3 regions of the Tumebacillus algifaecis genome follow, and region 3 is predicted to be linked to each of the others. Evidence: riboswitches for the same ligand, from Rfam matches in the RefSeq annotation. Region 3 holds a riboswitch; each other region holds the start of a gene.
The links. A riboswitch is a leader RNA that binds a small molecule or an ion and turns the genes downstream of it on or off. The one in region 3 is predicted to bind S-adenosylmethionine.
Positions count from the first base shown of each region.

Region 1: it holds a riboswitch for S-adenosylmethionine, as region 3 does, so the genes downstream of both, metX (homoserine O-acetyltransferase MetX) here and metH (methionine synthase) in region 3, are expected to answer to the same signal.
Region 2: it holds a riboswitch for S-adenosylmethionine, as region 3 does, so the genes downstream of both, CIG75_RS09295 (trans-sulfuration enzyme family protein) here and metH (methionine synthase) in region 3, are expected to answer to the same signal.

Region 1 is NZ_CP022657.1:1,754,046-1,760,293, reverse strand. It holds gene sdhA (succinate dehydrogenase flavoprotein subunit) at 1-1,205, opposite strand, end outside; gene CIG75_RS07740 (succinate dehydrogenase cytochrome b558 subunit) at 1,229-1,849, opposite strand; gene CIG75_RS07735 (homoserine dehydrogenase) at 2,150-3,511, opposite strand; gene metX (homoserine O-acetyltransferase MetX) at 3,514-4,503, opposite strand; SAM riboswitch class I at 4,905-5,021, opposite strand; gene CIG75_RS07720 (aspartate kinase) at 5,092-6,248, opposite strand, start outside.
Region 2 is NZ_CP022657.1:2,056,000-2,062,247, reverse strand. It holds gene CIG75_RS09300 (trans-sulfuration enzyme family protein) at 769-1,929, opposite strand; gene CIG75_RS09295 (trans-sulfuration enzyme family protein) at 1,948-3,105, opposite strand; SAM riboswitch class I at 3,180-3,293, opposite strand; gene CIG75_RS09290 (MFS transporter) at 3,437-4,720, shown strand; gene comA (phosphosulfolactate synthase) at 5,076-5,876, shown strand; gene CIG75_RS09280 (DUF441 domain-containing protein) at 5,966-6,248, shown strand, end outside.
Region 3 is NZ_CP022657.1:1,546,250-1,552,497, forward strand. It holds gene metH (methionine synthase) at 1-2,384, opposite strand, end outside; SAM riboswitch class I at 2,475-2,574, opposite strand; gene yunB (sporulation protein YunB) at 2,686-3,423, shown strand; gene CIG75_RS06795 (HD domain-containing protein) at 3,491-4,138, shown strand; gene CIG75_RS06800 (NifU family protein) at 4,339-4,566, shown strand; gene trxA (thioredoxin) at 4,595-4,924, shown strand; gene CIG75_RS06810 (glutamate-1-semialdehyde 2,1-aminomutase) at 5,041-6,248, opposite strand, start outside.

The DNA of each region.
Region 1 (6,248 bases), 210 kb from region 3:
GTCACCATGCCGCCGAAGATCGCGGAGAGCAGCGAGTTCGCGCCCAGACGGTTTGCTCCGTGGTACTGGTACTCACACTCGCCCGCTGCAAACAGCCCCGGAATGTTGGTCATCTGGTTGTAGTCAACCCACATGCCGCCCATCGAGTAGTGAACAGCCGGGAAGATCTTCATCGGGACTTTGCGCGGGTCATCGCCGGCAAATTTCTCGTAGATTTCCATGATGCCGCCCAGTTTGACGTCAAGTGTTTCTTTCGGAATGTGAGAAACGTCGAGGTATACCATGTTCTCGCCGTCGATGCCAAGACCGAGATCGACGCAGACGTGGAAGATCTCGCGAGTCGCGATGTCGCGCGGCACGAGGTTGCCATATGCCGGGTATTTTTCTTCGAGGAAGTACCACGGTTTACCGTCTTTGTACGTCCAGACGCGGCCACCTTCACCGCGCGCAGACTCGGACATCAGGCGCAGTTTGTCATCGCCTGGGATCGCCGTCGGGTGAATCTGGATGAACTCACCGTTTGCATATTTTACACCTTGTTGGTACACAGCCGAAGCGGCGGTACCGGTGTTGATGATCGAGTTGGTAGAACGGCCAAATACAAGTCCAGGGCCGCCTGTCGCGAGGATGACAGCATCACCGACGAAGGATTGGATCTCCATCGAGCGCAGGTCTTGAGCCACGATACCGCGGCAGACCCCTTCCTCATCGACAACAGCCTGTACGAACTCCCAGCCTTCGTACTTTTGTACGAGACCTTGGGATTCGAAGCGGCGCACTTGCTCATCGAGTGCATACAAGAGCTGCTGACCGGTGGTCGCGCCTGCAAATGCAGTGCGGCTATGCTTGGTACCGCCAAAACGGCGGAAGTCGAGCAATCCTTCCGGAGTGCGGTTGAACATAACGCCCATGCGGTCCATCAGATGGATGATGCCAGGCGCTGCGTCACACATCGCTTTAACCGGCGGTTGGTTGGCGAGGAAGTCGCCACCGTACACGGTGTCATCAAAATGTTCCCACGGCGAGTCGCCTTCACCTTTGGTGTTGACGGCGCCGTTGATCCCGCCTTGTGCACAGACGGAGTGAGAACGTTTTACAGGTACTAACGAGAACAGATCGACCGGAATCCCGGCCTCGCAAACCTTGATGGTCGCCATCAGGCCCGCAAGGCCACCGCCGACGATCACAACACGTTGGTTACTCATTGCGTTTCCTCCCTTAGGCTAACTTACGCTACTGCTGCTTGGAAAGCATTCAGTGCTGCGATGCCGACTGCGGACAGCACGACGAACAGACCCATCAGCACATACGCGGAAACACGTTGCGCGCGCGGGCCAACCGTGATGCCCCAGTGAATGAAGAAGCCCCACAGGCCGTTTGCCAAGTGGAACACAGATGCTACCGTACCGATGATCATAAACCAGAACCCAACCGGGCTGGTCACGATCTGTACGACCATGTCAAAAGACGGAGCGTCGCCCGAAAAACGGGTCGTCCAAAGGTGCCAGATCACAAAGATGAAAGTGAAGACCCCGGTGATGCGTTGCAACGTAAACATTACATTGCGGCCCCAGGAATACTTCGATGCGTTATAGCCAGATGTGTATGCGACATACATGCCGTAGACGCCGTGATAGATCAACGGCAGCAGGATGAAAACGAATTCAATAAACGGCAAAAAGGGAATGCTCTCCAGTACGCCCACCTTGTCATTGAACGCTTGCTCGCCTTTAGTGGCGAACGAGTTGATGCTCAGATGCATGATCAGGAACAAAGTGACCGGAATTACACCGAGCAGTGAGTGCAACCGGCGAAATAAAAACTCTCGGCTAGCCTGTTTGTTGGCCACGTGTCGATCCTCCTTCCAAGATACCTGTGAATGATTGATTCACAGTTGCTTTTTCTCTGGTGGCATGCACGGATTCTCACATGCCCGACTCTCCAAACTCCCCTTACAGTGCGATACGGTGCCCCCTTTTTTTACTTTGACCGTCCCGTCCAATTTCCCGGAGGGGCAGGGGCGGCCGAATCAATGCACCATAAATTGTACTGTTTCAATAGAAGGAATGTCAAGAAACTGTCAAATCCGACAAGTTTCGAAGCAATTTCTGAGAGTCACTGTGTTTACGGTGCGCGATTCGGCCAATTTTTACGCATAGCGGGGATTTTTTTCGAGTCCCGAAGCTTCTGTCTCCCATTTTACACCTGTGCTAATTTCTCCTTCAACACGCAAAAGGAGCGTGATCGGCGGCTCTGGGGCGATTTGCGCGACATTTTCAATCAAAGCGTTCACCTGCTCTTCTGTTACGCCTCCTAAGAGCCACGCTTGGTGCAGGCGCTCTGTCGTTTCGATCGATTGATAGTCTGCGAGAATCCCGCCAAGTGTTGTGATTCCTGCTTGAATCGCTTGGCCAATCGAATCGGTCTGGGTCGGACAGCCCGTACAGGACAGATAAAAGTTGCCCACCTTCGGTTCAGCATGGGAGGCAGCTGTCTGAACGCGATCCCAGTTCGGGCGGCGGATGTTCTCGCCCTGTGTCAGCAGAGTGGTCAGGTCTTCGATCACAGCGCTCGCCGTCGGGAACTCCCCTGCACCGCGGCCGATCAGCGTCAAGTCGCCGACCACATCGGCACGCAGTGTGACCGCGTTGAACACATCATCGACGCGAGCCAGCGGATGGCTCCCCGCAAGCAGGCTCGGGCGCACCGAAAGTCGCAGCGCTCCATCCTGCTCATGCGCATGGCCGATCAATTTCACCGTGTAGCCCAATTGCTCGGCAAGCTTCAAGTCGTGCCCGCTGATCTCCGAGATCCCTTGGCGGTCGATCTGTGCGACATCAACGCAGGTGTCATAGGCGAGGTTGGTCAAGATCGCCAATTTGTACGCAGCATCAAACCCTTCCACATCGGAGGTTGGGTCCGCTTCAGCATAGCCCAAACTCTGCGCTTCAGACAGCACCTCTGGGAAACTGCGCCCCGTTTTACTCATCTCGGTCAATATGTAGTTGCTCGTGCCGTTCAGAATTCCAGAGATCTCGTGCACACGGTTGGCGGTGAGGTAGCCTTGCAGCATGTGGATCACCGGAATGCCGCCTGCCACACTAGCTTCAAATAACAGATGGACTCCGTTTTGATGTGCTAATCGCAACAGCTCCGCTCCGTGTTTCGCCATCAGTTCTTTGTTGGCGGTGATCACATGTCGCTTGCTGTTCAACGCCTGTTCGATGATCTCCTTGGCCGGATGCAAGCCACCGATTACTTCAATATAAATGTCGATCTGCTCGTCGCTGAGCAGTTCCTGCGGTTCAAGGGTCAGCACGCTTGGATCGATCGCAAAGCCACGCTCTTTCCCACGGTCGCGGACGAGGACGTTGACCACTTCCACAGTACAGCCTGTGCGGGTCAGAATTGTGTCTCTGTTTTTTAAAAGGGTCTTATACACCCCACCGCCAACCGTTCCTAATCCCAGCAAACCGACCTTTACCTGTTTTTGTGCTTGTTTTTGAATCATCGTCAATTCCCTCCCGTTTCGCGTAAGAAATCTGTTATGAACTTGCTCAACTGCTGACCTTCTACCAAAAAAGCATCGTGACCGTACGGTGAACTCAGTTCGCAGTACGTCACCTGTTTTCCAGATTGGCGCAGGCGCTCCGCCCACATCCGTTGTTCCTGCGGCGGGTAGAGGTGGTCGGTGTCAATCCCGACCCAGAGCACCTCAGCCTCGATCCGCTCCAGCGCTGCAACCGCTCCACCGCGGCCGCGCCCAATATCGTGCAAATCCATCGCTTTTAGCAAACAGAGATAGGAGTTTACATCAAAGCGTCCGTTCAACTTGTCACCCATGTGTTCAAGGTAACTTTCGATCTGGAACCATGTATCCTGAAGGGATGCGTCCTCCTGCTTGATCTCGCGTCCGAAACGAGCTTCGAAAAGCTCAAAGGATCGGTAGGTGATCATGCCAATTTTTCTGGCGAGCGCAAGTCCGTGCACCGGGTCGTTCTCGATCGCCGAGCGCATCACATGGTTGTAGCCGATAGCGAGTGCAGACAACTGACCTGAAGTGGCCATCGGGGCACAGCGTTTGACAAAAGACGGATAGGTCACCGCCCACTCGATCGTCTGCAGGCCGCCCATCGAACCGCCGAGCACCAACTGCAACAGCTTCACACCGAGTCGGTCGAGCAACTGCTTTTGCGCGCGCACCATGTCACGAATCGTGATCAGTGGAAATGGACGGTGCGCCTGTGGCCCGGTCGAGCCCGCACAGCCGCCAAGCACATTGGAGCAAATCACATAGTAGCGCCTCGTATCCAACACCTTGCCCGGCCCGATCAGCGGCTGCCACCACACGTCTGCCTGCGCATCCAATGTCAGCGGGTGACAGATCAGAATCGCATTGTCGCCACGCTCATTTAACGTTCCGTACGCTTCATAGGCGATCTCCACAGCAGGAAGTGACACGCCGCATTCGAGGCCGATCTCCCCAATCGCTGCCGTTTGCATCGTCACGCGCCCTCCTTTCCGACCCCGACCCAAGTGTGTCGGTCATCGTGGATGGTCGCGCGCATCCGCATCGGCAAAACGTGCCCTGCCCCTACCCGCACAAGATCGCGAGCGCAAGATCGATCGTTCCGTTTCACTGATTTAAGTAGATCTACTGTAGTCTTTACTCTCGCTGATACGACAGTGACCTCTATTTCTCCTCCTTGTGTCCTCATTTGCTCGTACAAAGCGGCCTCCCCTATCCGTTGTCCAACTCGTGTGTTGCGAGCGAAATTCTGGTTGCTCCCTGCCATGTTGCTCTCACTCCGTTTCGTTTTACAGGGGCCTTGAGCGATCCGATCAGGACACAACAAAAACCCCCGCTTCTAATTGAAGAGGGGGTAGCATTTATAGCTCCACACCTCTTATCTGTCAGACCATCACAGTCTGCTGGATTTAGCACCATACCGCTTGTGTCGGTACACAAGCGAGGTTGCCGGGCTTCAAAGGGCCAGTCCCTCCGCCACTCTCGATAAGAGATAAACTATTCGGTTAGAAAAAGATTTTCTATATCGTACTATGCGAATCGTTCGTTGTCAATTTTCTCTTTTATTCGGCTGCGTTCAATCCGGAGACGACGACCGATTCCGCACCGTCCATCCCAAAAGAGGTATGCAAGACGCGCACTGCGTCATGCGCCCGCGCTTTCTCGATGACGCAAGAGACTTTGATCTCCGAAGTCGAGACCATCTTGATTTCGATGCCCGCGTCGGCCAACGCGCCGAACATCTGAGCCGCGACGCCTGGGTTGGAGATCATTCCTGCCCCGACGATCGACACCTTGGCCAGATCTTCTTCCAGTTCAAAATCTGCGCCGCCAAACTCTGGTCCCAACGCTTTTAACACCGGGAGCGCTCTGCTCAGATCATCGTGATCGATCGTAAAGGAGATGTCCGAAACGCCTTCATGTGCGACCGAAGTGACGATGATGTCCACGTTGACAGACGACTCGGCTAGCGATTGAAAAATTCTATGCATGTTGCCAAGACGACTTTTCACCCCTACGAGCGAAACCTTTACCACATTCATGTCGTGGGCGATCCCACGGACGATCATTCCCTGTTCCATCTGAGCTTCCTCCTCGACCAGCGTCCCGATGTTTTTCGTAAAGCTTGAACGCACCATCAGCGGCACGTGATATTGTTTCGCAAATTCTACTGCGCGCGGGTGTAGCACACCTGCGCCGAGGTTGGCAAGTTCCAGCATTTCATCGTACGAGATGCGATCCAGTTTCTTCGCCGCTGGCACCGTGCGCGGGTCGGTCGTATATACGCCGTCCACGTCGGTGTAAATTTCACACAGATCAGCGCCGAGCGCTGCTGCCAGCGCCACAGCCGTCGTATCTGAGCCACCTCGCCCGAGCGTCGTGATGTCGCCCTGATCGCTCATGCCTTGGAAGCCTGCAACGATCACCACGCGACCTTGTTCAACTTCACGGCGAATGCGCGCCGGATCGATCCCCGTGATCCGCGCCTTGCTATGCACTCCTTCGGTGCGAATGCCAGCCATGCCTCCGGTCAGCGAGACGCTGTGAAGACCTAAGTTCTGTACTGCCATCGCAAGCAGTGCGGACGAAATCTGCTCACCTGTGGTGAGCAACATATCCATCTCGCGTGCTGACGGGTTATCCGACAGCTTACCAGCCAGTTCGATCAGTTCATCGGTGGTATCGCCCATCGCGGAGACGACGACTACCACTCCCTGTC
Region 2 (6,248 bases), 510 kb from region 3:
TTGAATCATAATGACGGCGAGTTCCTGCATCTTGCCGCGTTGCTGCTGAAAGCCCTGCACATAGGACAAGCAATGCCAGAGGCACTAGGTCAAAATCACGCCGCTCTCTCACAAAACGATAGATCAGATTGAGAGCAGTATATGACATACCCTAACATCGCAACCTCGACCCTCGCCTAATCTCATAAAATTTGGTCTGCGGGCAATGGTCAACATGCAGAAGCGCACAACGCACCTGTCGTACAACGACGCGTCGGAAAGTGAGACAAAACAAACTGAGCGATCTGAGCAAGTTGAAGATCAACAGGTATAGAAGTTTGAGACTGCTGGTCTGGTCAACATTTGCCATCTGCACGGCTGTCACGCTCAAGGCCATCTGTTGGTGATTGCCAAGGGGATGCACCAACCTGACAAGCGGTCATCAAGCCACAGACACCGAACCACGCACCAAGGTGATCAAGATCGCCACCTAAAATTGCGGTGACCGACTAGCACGATCGAAACAGTTACGCGACATTGGTCGCCGCTTCGCGATCCGGACAAATGCGAACGATCAAGTACGCTACCCCATTCGCAACGCCGAACACGTCAAACGTGCCGAGCGAGATGACCAAATCGTTGACTGCTTCGTCGCCCTTGTCTGCTTCTATCGCCCTTCGATCAGCACCTCGATTTGAAAAACGAGGTGCCGCGATGGATGTTACATTTTTATTTTACTGAAATTTCACGCATAAATCCACTGTGTTCTAACACAGTTTTAAACTTACCTTAGCTCAGTTGAAGCAACGCCCGCTCCAGATCGGCGATCAGATCATCTGGATCTTCCAAGCCGACCGATAGACGGAGCAGGCCGTCTGTAATCCCGCGCTTGTGGCGCTCCTCTTTCGGCATGCCCGAATGCGACATCGAGGCCGGGTAGGAGAGGATACTTTCCACACCACCAAGAGATACGGCGACCAACGGGATTTTGACCTGTTGCATCAACAGCTTGGCACGCTCGGCGCTGCCAGTATCGAACGAAAGTACCGCGCCAGATCGAGTCGATTGCTTCCGGTGCACTTCATGTCCTTGATGAGTGGACAATCCGGGATAAAACACCGCGCTGATCTCTTCGCGCTCTGCAAGCCAGTGCGCGATACGCTCAGCCCCGTCACAGGAGGCGTCCATGCGCACTTTCAACGTCTTGATCCCTCGCTGCAGCAGGAAGCAGTCCTGCGGGCCGAGCACCGCTCCAAACGAATTTTGCAACTGGGCTAGGCGATGCCCCAGCACGCGGTCTTTGGTCACTGCAAGCCCGGCGACCAGATCGGAGTGACCGCCGAGAAACTTCGTTGCGCTGTGTACGACCACGTCGATCCCCACGTCGAGTGGGCGCTGCAGATACGGGGTCTGGAAGGTGTTATCCACAATGGTCAGCAGTCCGTGCTCTTTCGCGATCGCAGCCGCTCCTGCCAGATCGGTGATCTTCAAAAGCGGGTTGGATGGCGTTTCTAACAGTATCCCTTTCGTATTGGGACGGATCGCGACACGAATGTTTTCCAAATCGGTCACATCGACAAATGTTGTCTCGATCCCCAAACGGTTCAGCACGGTGGTCAGCACTCGAAATGTACCGCCGTAGATGTCGTCCGTCGCGATCAGATGATCACCTGCCGAGAACAGCAACAGCGCCGTGGAGATCGCCGCCATCCCCGATGCAAAGGCAAACCCTCGCGTCCCGCCTTCCAGCTCGGCGATCGTCCGTTCCAGCGCGTTCCGCGTCGGATTGCCGGAACGGGCATATTCATACTGCGGTGGATTGTCAGGGTCCTCTTGATGAAACGTCGAGACCTGATAGATCGGTATGGCCGATGCTCCAGTCGTCTGGTCGATCTCATTTCCCGTATGCAAAAGCTGTGTCGCAAATGTCAGTTTTTTCTCCTCGCTCATCTAAGCCAAACTCCCTTCCTATTCAGCCAATTCACGTTCCGACGCGGCGAACGCCTGCGCCATATCTTCGATCAAATCCTCGTAATGTTCAATCCCCACGGACAAACGGAGCAAAGAACTTGTCACACCCAATTCATTGCGAACCGCTTCCGGCACATCAAAATGCGTCTGTCGCGCCGGGTAGGTGATCAGCGACTCGACCCCGCCGAGCGATTCGGCAAAGGCGATCAGGTTCAAATGGCGCAACAGCGGCTCGACCAGCTCCTCACGCACCACCTCAAAAGACAACATCCCACCATAGCCATCCGCCTGCCCGATGTGTACGTCGCGTCCAGGGTGGTTTTCCAATCCAGGGAAATACACCTGCTTGACGCAAGGGTGCCCGGTCAGCCATTTGGCGAGCACCATCGCATTTTCCTGATGTCGATCCATGCGCAGCGCCAACGTCTTCATCCCCCGCATCAACAGCCATGCGTCTTGCGGGCCCAGTGTCGCTCCAATCGAATTTTGCAAAAAGTAGATGCGGTCCGCCAACTCTTGCTCGCGCGCCACCGCCAGCCCAGAAAGCACATCATTGTGCCCGCCGAGGTATTTCGTCGCGCTATGTACGACCACATCGGCTCCCAGTGTCAGCGGTCGTTGCAGATAGGGCGTCATAAACGTATTGTCTACGATGGTCAGCAACCCGTTTCTTTGGGCCACGCCGATGATCGCCTGCAAATCGCTGATTCGCATCGTCGGATTGGTCGGCGTTTCAAGAAAAATCGCTTTGGTGTTCTCCTGCACCGCAGCTTCAACCTTCTGCCAGTCACCTGTATCGACAAACGTCGTCGTGATGCCCTGACGCGGCAAAATCTGCTCCAGCAGGCGGTAAGTGCCTCCGTATAGATCATGAGAGACCAGCAGATGATCTCCTTGCCCAAACAACCCGAGCACTCCGGCGATCGCCGCCATTCCCGAACTGTACGCAAATCCCTGTACCCCGCCTTCCAGCTGTGCGATCGCGTCTTCCAGCGTCTGCCTAGTCGGATTTTTCGTCCGCGTGTAATCAAATCCTGTGCTCTCGCCAAGCCGCGGATGACGATACGTGGTCGAAAGATAGATCGGCGACGAAATCGCGCCGGTTTTTTCTGCTTTATTGTTGCCAATTTGAGCCAAACAAGTATCTGGATGCAATCTGATTTCCTCCTCAAGCAAAAAGACCTCTCTCAGAATTGAGAAAGGTCTTTGATAGCTACAAAGAGCGCTTTCTCTCATCTTTCAGGTTGCATAAACAACCTGTTGGAATTGGCACCGTGCACGAAATATCGTGTCGGTTGCCGTGGCATCGTCGGGCCAGTCCCTCCGCCTACTCTTGATAAGAGAACTATTTGCTGTTGTTGTTTGATACTAAATGTAGCCTCAGTTGTGCTCGGCTGTCAAGTATATTTTGTCAGTCATACTGCGCACTTGCGCACGACACACTAGACCTGATGCAACCTGCTTTTTGGGAGAAAGGACTGACACCATGGCCGCGACGAAACCGAAAAAAGCGATTCATTTCCTTCCCTTGTTCGCGTTGGCAACCGTACCGCTGATCATGGTGCTTGGCAACTCGATGCTGATCCCAATCCTCCCTCAGATGCAAGAGGAGATCGGCATATCCAAATTCCAAGCTTCCTTGGTCATCACGCTGTTCTCTGTCCCAGCTGGGGTGATCATCCCGCTGGCCGGCTTTCTCTCCGACCGTTACACAAGAAAAGTTGTCATCATTCCGGCCTTGCTCCTGTATGGAGCAGGAGGCGTTGTCGCCGGAGTGGCTGCCTGGCTGATGGACCAACCTTATGCAGTGATCATGGCTGGACGCGTCTTGCAAGGTCTCGGGGCGGCGGGGACAGCTTCGATCGCGATGGCGCTGGCTGGAGATCTCTGGAGCGGTGCTTCGCGCGCCAAGGCGCTTGGCATCATCGAAGCTTCGAACGGATTAGGCAAAGTGCTGTCACCGATCATCGGCTCTTTGATTGCACTCTTGTTCTGGTACGCCGCATTTTTCGCGTTTCCCATCATCTGTATCCTTTCGGCCGCACTGGTCTATTTTTTCGTCAAAGAACCAAAGAAAAGCGGCTCGAAACAATCGCCAAAAGAGTATATCGGCGCTTTGAAAAAAACATTCAAGGCGCAAGGTAAATGGCTGCTCACCGCCTATTTGGCAGGTTCGATCGCACTTTTTATCCTATTTGGCGTCCTCTTTTATATCTCGCAGATCCTCGAAGAAAAATACAAGGTTGCCGACCTGATGCGCGGCCTGATCCTGTCCATTCCACTGCTGGCGATGTGCACGACCTCACTGGTGACGGGCGCGAAGATCAAAAAGAACATGCGGTTGATGAAGATTTTGATCGTATCCGGACTGGCGCTGATCGGCGTTCCGCTGGCGATCGCCGCCTTTTTCAACAACCCGTATGTGTCGCTCGGCCTGCTCGTCGTCTCCGGGATCGGCACCGGACTGGTCCTGCCCTGCCTGAACACGATGATCACCTCCGCCGTACAGAAAGCGGAGCGCGGGGCGGTCACAGCGCTTTATGGCAGCGTGCGTTTCCTCGGCGTCGCGGCGGGCCCCCCGATCTTCGGCGCTTTGATGGACACTCCGAAGATCATGTTTTCGATCATGGCCGCTTTGGCTGGTGTCTGTGCGGTGATGGCTTTCTTCCTGATCCAGGTCGGTACAGAGGGTGGCGGTAGCAATCCCGAACGGTATGAACAGATTGCCCAACAACAAAAGCTTCTGACGCGAAGAAAAGCGCGGGCGTAATCACACGCCCGCGCTTTCGTTGAGCTTTGAGCTTTGAGCTTTGAGCTTTGAGCTTTGAGCTTTGAGCTTTGAGCTTTGAGCTTTCCAGCATCACGTTTCGACTGTTGCTAGCGGACAGAGGAGACGTTCTCAGGCGAAGACGAGATGCATTTGATGGGAGCCGTCAACATCGGCTCCCTTTTTCTTGCAGTTTCAGCTCGTACTAGGACTTGTGTTTGCTGGCCGTATCGCGCTCCCCTTACATCCCTTGTTTTCGAGGATTGTACACCCTTCACCATCAGCAATCCTTTTTCATACGATGCTAGAGCCTACTACCCGCTGGTTACCCTCGGGAAAGAGAAAGGAGCCGGAAGGTATGCGTTCATCGTTCGAACGTGCTTGGGATGACATCTTGCGTGATCCGCTGCCTGGTCGTCTCGCCAAACCGCGAACGACCAGCGGCCTTACCATGTTGATCGATACAGGTCTCGGCCTGACTGAGACTTATGATCTGGTAGAGTTGTCCGGTCCCTATATCGATTTTGTCAAATTGGGATTTGGCACTTCGAAACTGTATCCTGTGCCCGTGTTGCGTGACAAAATTTCCTTTTTACAAACTCACCACATCGAAGTCTACCCTGGCGGAACCTTCCTCGAAGCAGCCATTTTGCAAAACAGGTGGCAACCGTTTCTGGAACGCTGTCTCGACCTCGGATTTCAGACCGTAGAAGTGTCGGATGGAACGATCCCGCTCGCGCCGGAAAAGCGATCAGAGATCATCCGCTACGCGACTCATCAGGGGTTGAAAGTGATCACCGAAGTAGGTAAGAAGGAGGACGGCCTCCACCTCCCCGTCGAGACACAGTTGCAACTGATCGATGCTGACTTGCAGGCGGGTGCCTTCAAAGTGATTCTGGAAGGGCGTGAATCAGGCAAGTCGGTCGGTTTCTTTGCAGAGGACGGTTCGATCCGCCAAGACGATTTTGATGAGCTCACATCGCAGGTGCAAAATCTGGATCAACTGATCTGGGAAGCACCGCTCAAATCGCAACAGCAAGAACTGATCGGTGCATTTGGCCCGAACGTCAATTTCGGAAATATCAATCCGCGCGACATCGTCGCCTTGGAAGCGCTACGCGTCGGTCTGCGTAGCGACACGCTTCGCTTGACCCTGTAAGCGACCTCCGCAATGCGCTCGATTGGTCTACCTTGTCCGCCCTGTCCATATACATGTGTCAAGGAATCTGCACACGTAAGGGGCGGTCGATCGTGGTCGGAGAGATCATTCTGGTCGTATTGATCATCATTGGCATCGTCGGCAGAGCCAGTATTTTAGCCACAGCTGCCAGCTTTTTACTCATTTTGAAACTGCTGAGTTTACAGCGGTTTTTTCCAACGCTCGAGCGCAGAGGGCTGGAAATCGGACTGCTGTTTCTGATGATTTCAGTCTTGGTGCCGCTCGTCAACGGAAAAGTGTCCACCAAAGATCTAATGAGCGCTTTTGTATCGGTAGCCGGGATCTGTGCGATCATCGGCGGAATCTTGGCTA
Region 3 (6,248 bases):
AGGGGCACATCGATGCCTGCTGCACGCAAATCTTGTGCGGTGATCACCATCTGCTGCGCCGATTTGACGAGCAGACCGGAGAGGCCGATCGCATCGGGCTGTTCGAGGCGAGCCGCTTGGATCAATTGATCTGGTGGAACTTTGATCCCGAGGTTGACCACATGAAATCCGTTGTTGGAGAGGATGATTTCCACGAGGTTTTTACCGATGTCATGCACGTCGCCTTTGACGGTGGCGAGCAAGATTTTGCCTTTGTGTGATCCATCCTGTTTTTCCATGTACGGTTCGAGGAAGGCGACGGCCGCTTTCATCACTTCAGCGCTCTGTAGCACTTCCGCGACGATCAGTTCGTTTTGGTTGAACAGCCGCCCGACCTCTTCCATCCCTGCCATCAGCGGTCCGTTGATAATTTCCAGTGGCGGGTAGTTTTGAAGCGCTTCTTCGAGGTCGGCGATCAATCCTTCCTTGCTGCCCTCTACCACGTAGTTGCCGAGGCGCTCTTCCAGCGTCATGTTGGAGACGGCGACCGTCTGCGTCACTTTTTTCTCCCGATAAAACGCGGTGAACTGCGCCAATTTTTCATCGGTGATGTGGAAGAGCAGGTCTTCGGACAGCGTGCGCTCCTCTTCTGGGATCGAGGCATAGCGCTCCAGTTTTTCGGAGTTGACGATCGCATAGTCCAGCCCTGCTTTGGTGCAGTGGTAGAGAAAGACGGCGTTCAACACTTCGCGCCCTGCGGCCGGAAGTCCGAAGGAAACGTTGGAGACGCCAAGGATCGTCTGGCACTCCGGCAGCGCTGCTTTGATCAGACGGATGCCTTCGATCGTCTCTTTTGCGGAACCGATGTACTGCTCATCGCCGGTGCCGCACGGGAAGACGAGCGGGTCGAAGATCAGGTCTTGCGGGTTCAGACCGTACTTGCCGACGAGCAGGTCGTAGGAGCGTTTGGCCACTTCCAATTTGCGTTCGCGGGTAACCGCCATGCCCTGCTCATCGATGGTGCCCACCACCACGGCGGCGCCGTATTTTTTGATCAGCGGCACAACTTCCGCAAATTTTGCTTCGCCATCTTCGAGGTTGATCGAGTTTAAGATCGCTTTGCCTTGCGAGTATTTCAGGGCGAGGTCAAAAACGGTCGGGTCGGTCGAGTCGATCATCAGCGGCGTTTTCACTTTTTTGGTCACGAAGTTAAGGAACGCGCTCATATCTTGGTGCTCATCGCGGTCGGGGTCTTGCAGGCAGACGTCGATCACATGCGCACCCTTTTTGACTTGGGCGCGAGCGACTTCAGAAGCTTCCTCATATTTGCCTTCGACGATCAAGTTGCGAAATTTGCGCGAACCGAGCACGTTGGTGCGCTCACCGACGATCAGCGGGCGGTTGTCCGGTTCGATGAACAGCGCTTCGATGCCGGAGACGGCCGGAGCGTGATGCGGATTGCTGACCCGAGGCGGGAGGTCTTGTAGCGCTTCGTGAATCGCGCGGATATGGTCAGGCGTCGTGCCGCAGCAGCCGCCTGCCACGTTGAGCCAGCCTTGTTCTGCGAAGCCGCGCAGCTTTTTGGCAAGCCCAATCGGCGATTCGTGGTAGTGGCCGTTTTCGTCGGGAAGCCCGGCGTTCGGGTAGCAGGAGACGGCGCACTGGGCCAGGTCGGACAGCGAGCGCAGGTGGTCGCGCATGAACTCAGGTCCGGTGGCGCAGTTCAGTCCGATGGATATCGGTTTTACATGCTCAAGCGAGATATAGAACGATTCGATGTTCTGTCCGGCAAGCGTCGTGCCCATCGGTTCAATCGTGCCGGAGATCATCACCGGAAGCTCTTGTTGCAACTCTTGAAACGCAAGGCCGAGGCCAATGCTGGCAGCTTTTACGTTCAGCGTGTCTTGGATGGTTTCTAACAGCAACACGTCAGCACCCGCTTGAACCAGCGCGCGGGCCTGAACCGCATACGTTTCGACCAGTTCGTCAAACGTGATGCCGCCCGTGACAGACAGCGCCTTGGTGGTCGGTCCGATCGCACCGGCCACATAGCGCGGCCACTCCGGAGTTGAGAACTTATCTACAGCTGCGCGGGCGAGGCGCACCGCTTCGCTGTTGATCAGTTCGGTCTTGTCTTGAAGGTCGTATTCGGCGAGGACGAGTGAGGTCGCACCAAATGTGTTCGTTTCAATGATGTCGGCGCCTGCTTCCAGATATGCTTCATGAATTTTCTGAATCACATCGGGGCGGGTCAGGACGAGATTTTCATTACAACCGTCTAGATCCTCACCGCCAAAATCGTCTGGGGTCAGGTTTTCCTGTTGCAGCATCGTACCCATCGCTCCGTCGAGGATGAGGATTTTGCGGGTGAGTTGGGTTTGAATCGGTACTCGGCTCTGGCTCATAGGAAAGCTGCCTCCTTTGCTTTACATACAAAAAAACCTCTTCTCGGGCATTCCAAGAAGAGGGTAGCGTTCCATTTGCATACGTGTCCTCTCTTATCTGCCAAAGCGCATAGCTTTGCTGGAATTAGCACCTGTAACACGGTTGCCGAGGCTTCGCAGGGCCAGTTCCCTCCGCCTCTCTGGATAAGAGTTCAAGTCATTTTGTTGTTGGACTGATACTATCACCTTTGAAACGTATGTGTCAATGGATTGTTTTATGTTCGTCCGCATAGAGATGAGTACAGGGAAAGGAGGAAGCGGAATGGCGATGAAGATTCGCGGCGCGAAGAAGCGAGTCAACTGGCGCTTTATTTTCTTTGCCCTGCTCGTCATGTTCGTGTTTTCGATCGTGCAGTCGATCTACTTTGTGGAGCACAATCTGCACCCCACTTTTGTTAAAATCGCGGAGGAGAACTCGCGGCATATCGCGACGGAGGCGATCAACAACTCGATTGCGGAGCGGATTTCGGAGGAGACGAACTACAACAAATTGGTCGATTTGAAAACGAATGCTGGCGGCAAGGTGACCGCTGGGTATTTTAACATGATTGAGGCGTCGCGCATTCAAAACGATGTGACCAAAAGCATTCAGACGGTCCTGCACAGCCTACAGGAGAAAAAGTTGTACATTCCGGCTGGGCAGGCGTTTGGCTCCGCCTTTCTATCTCAGTTCGGACCTGATATTCCGGTGACGATCAAGCCAGTCGGAACGATCAAATCCGAAATCGGCTGGGAGACGCGGGATCAGGGAATCAATCAGACGGTGCACATCTTGTATCTGGATATCAATGTGCATACGTCTGTCATCATTCCGTTCTCAACCACGCCATCCGACGTGCGGACGAAAGTGCCGATCGCCTACGTGTTTCTGGTGGGCGAGGTACCGCAGATGGTTTTCAATGCGAAAGGGGAAACGATCGGCCAGACGACCTCCAGCCAAGGGATGCCGATGCCTTCCATTCAACTGCCCAAGCTGAATGATGACGACGAGGAGGAATAGCAACGTGTACGGCGCGGGAAAAGATGGTACGATAGTGTCAGTATGATCGAGGCAGGAGGACATCGCGATGGACAGGGAAGCAATAATCGCAGCAGCGGAACAATTTGTACAACAGGAATTGGGCTCGGACAGCTCCGGTCATGACTACTGGCACATCTTTCGCGTCTGGCAGACAGCGAAGAAGATCGGGCAGGTAGAAGGAGCAGACCTCTTCATCGTCGAACTGGCTGCGCTGTTGCATGATCTGGCCGATGAGAAGCTTAACGAGAGCGAGGCGGCCGGGCTCGCCAAGGTGCGCGGTTGGCTGGAAGCGCAGGACGTGGCAGTAGAAGAGGTAGATCATGTGATGGAGATCATCTCGACGATGTCTTTTAAAGGTGGGAACAAGCCGGGCATGCGGACGCTGGAAGGGGCGGTGGTGCAGGATGCGGACCGCCTCGATGCGCTGGGTGCGGTCGGAATCGCCCGCACGTTTGCCTATTCGGGGGCAAAAGGGCAGTTGCCCCATGATCCGCAGCTCAAGCCGCGCACCGACATGACGGCGCAGGAATATCGCCAAGGCAAGTCTACCGCGATCAACCATTTCTATGAAAAGCTGCTAAAGTTAAAAGAGTTGATGAACACCGCTTATGGTCGTCAGATGGCCGAGGGGCGGCATCGGGTGATGGAAGCGTTTTTGGAACAGTTTTACGCGGAATGGGAGGGGCAGCGGTGAGCAAAAATGCGCGCTGCGAATAGAATGAAAGTAGAGATGTAACATAGGTCACATACTTCGCTTTCCACGATGCCTATACTAAGTGTAAAATAAATACAAGATGCGGCGCATCACATCGCATGAGTCGGAATTCTTCCGCCTATACTAGTTGTGTATGCGCAGTTATCTCATTTGGAAGAACGAAATGGAGGCTACTCAAAATGGAAGATCTTCGCGCACGCGTTCAAGAAGCGCTTGACAAAGTCCGCCCGGGTCTGCAAGCAGACGGCGGCGACGCAGAATTGGTAGAAGTTGCTGATGGGATCGCAAAAATTCGTATGACCGGCGCTTGCGGCGGTTGCCCGATGTCCACGATGACCCTGAAAATGGGAATCGAGCGTACGATCCGCGCAACTGTACCGGAAATCACAGAAGTAGTCGCAGTCTAAATCTTTTTACTGTACGGAGGTATGAACCATGGCATCTGACGCAATCTTGACCATCACCGATGCGAATTTTGCAGAAACGATCAAGAACTCGGAGACTCCGATCTTGGTTGATTTCTGGGCAACTTGGTGCGGCCCGTGCCGCATGCTCGCTCCGGTACTTGAAGATGTATCAACAGAAACAGCTGGCAAGCTGTCGATCGGTAAGCTGAACATCGACGAAAACCAAGCGACCACCCAACAATTTGGCGTTATGTCCATCCCGACGATGCTCGTCTTCAAAGGCGGCGAAGTCGTGAAGACGATCGTGGGCTACAAGTCCAAAAACGACCTGCTTAACGAGCTGGAATCTGTAATTTAAGTGGGACATCCAACAAGGCACCGTGCAAACGGTGCTTTTTTGGTGTGATCTGCGCGAAAATGCGCAAAAGAAAACACCGTTGCCTCGTGGCAGCGGTGTTTTTGTGTGATTGGTGCTTAGAGTTTGGAGAAAGCGCGATCAGCTCCGAGCAAGGTGGAGGCGATGTCTTCTGGTGTGTGGGCTGTGGAGATGAACCAAGCCTCGTATTTTGAAGGTGCAAGCAGGATACCTTCTTCCAATAAAAGGTGGAAGAAGCGGGCAAATTTTTCACCGTCTGCCTGTTTCGCATCGTCATAGTTTTTCACTTCTTGGTCGGTAAAGTACATCGCAAACGCTCCGCCAACGCGGTTGACTGTGACTTTGTGCCCATATTTGCGCGCCGACTGCATCAAACCGCTTGCCAGCAGACGACCGAGGTCGCTCATGCGGTCATACGTGCCTGGTTTTTGCAATTCTTCCAAACAGGCGATCCCTGCCGCGATCGACGCGGGGTTGCCCGCCATCGTGCCAGCCTGATAGGCAGGTCCTAAAGGAGCGACCTGCTCCATGATGTCTACGCGGCCACCGTACGCACCGATCGGCAGACCGCCGCCGATGATCTTGCCAAGCGCCGTCATGTCGGGCGTCACGCCGAGCAAATTTTGTGCACCACCATACATGAAGCGGAACGCTGTGATCACTTCGTCATAGATCACCAGCGCGCCATGTTGATGTGTCAATTCGTTAACGCCTTGCAGAAAACCGGACTCTGGCGCCACGATGCCAAAATTGCCGACGATCGGCTCGACCAGCACAGCGGCCACCTGATCGCCCCATTTTTCCAGCGCTGCTTCATATGCTTTGAGATCGTTAAACGGTACGGTGATCACGTCCTCTGCGATCGACTGCGGAATCCCTGCCGAATCGGGAATGCCGAGCGTCGAAGGGCCGGAGCCAGCTGCGACCAGCACGAGGTCGGAGTGGCCGTGGTAGCAACCTGCAAATTTCATGATCTTGGTGCGCCCTGTGTAGGCTCGAGCTACGCGGATACAGGTCATCACCGCTTCGGTGCCGGAGTTGACGAAGCGGACTTTTTCCATGGAAGGAATCGCTTCTTTCAGCATTTTCGCCAAATCGATCTCCAGCGTCGTCGGTGTCCCGTACAGCACGCCCGTGTGGGCGGCGCGCGAAATCGCTTCGGCCACATGCTTGTTGCCGTGGCCGTGGATCAGCGGACCATACGCTGCGAGATAGTCTATGTATCGGTTGCCGTCCACATCATACAGATAAGCACCTTCCCCTTTTTCCATGAAGACAGGGGCACCGCCGCCGACCGCTTTGAACG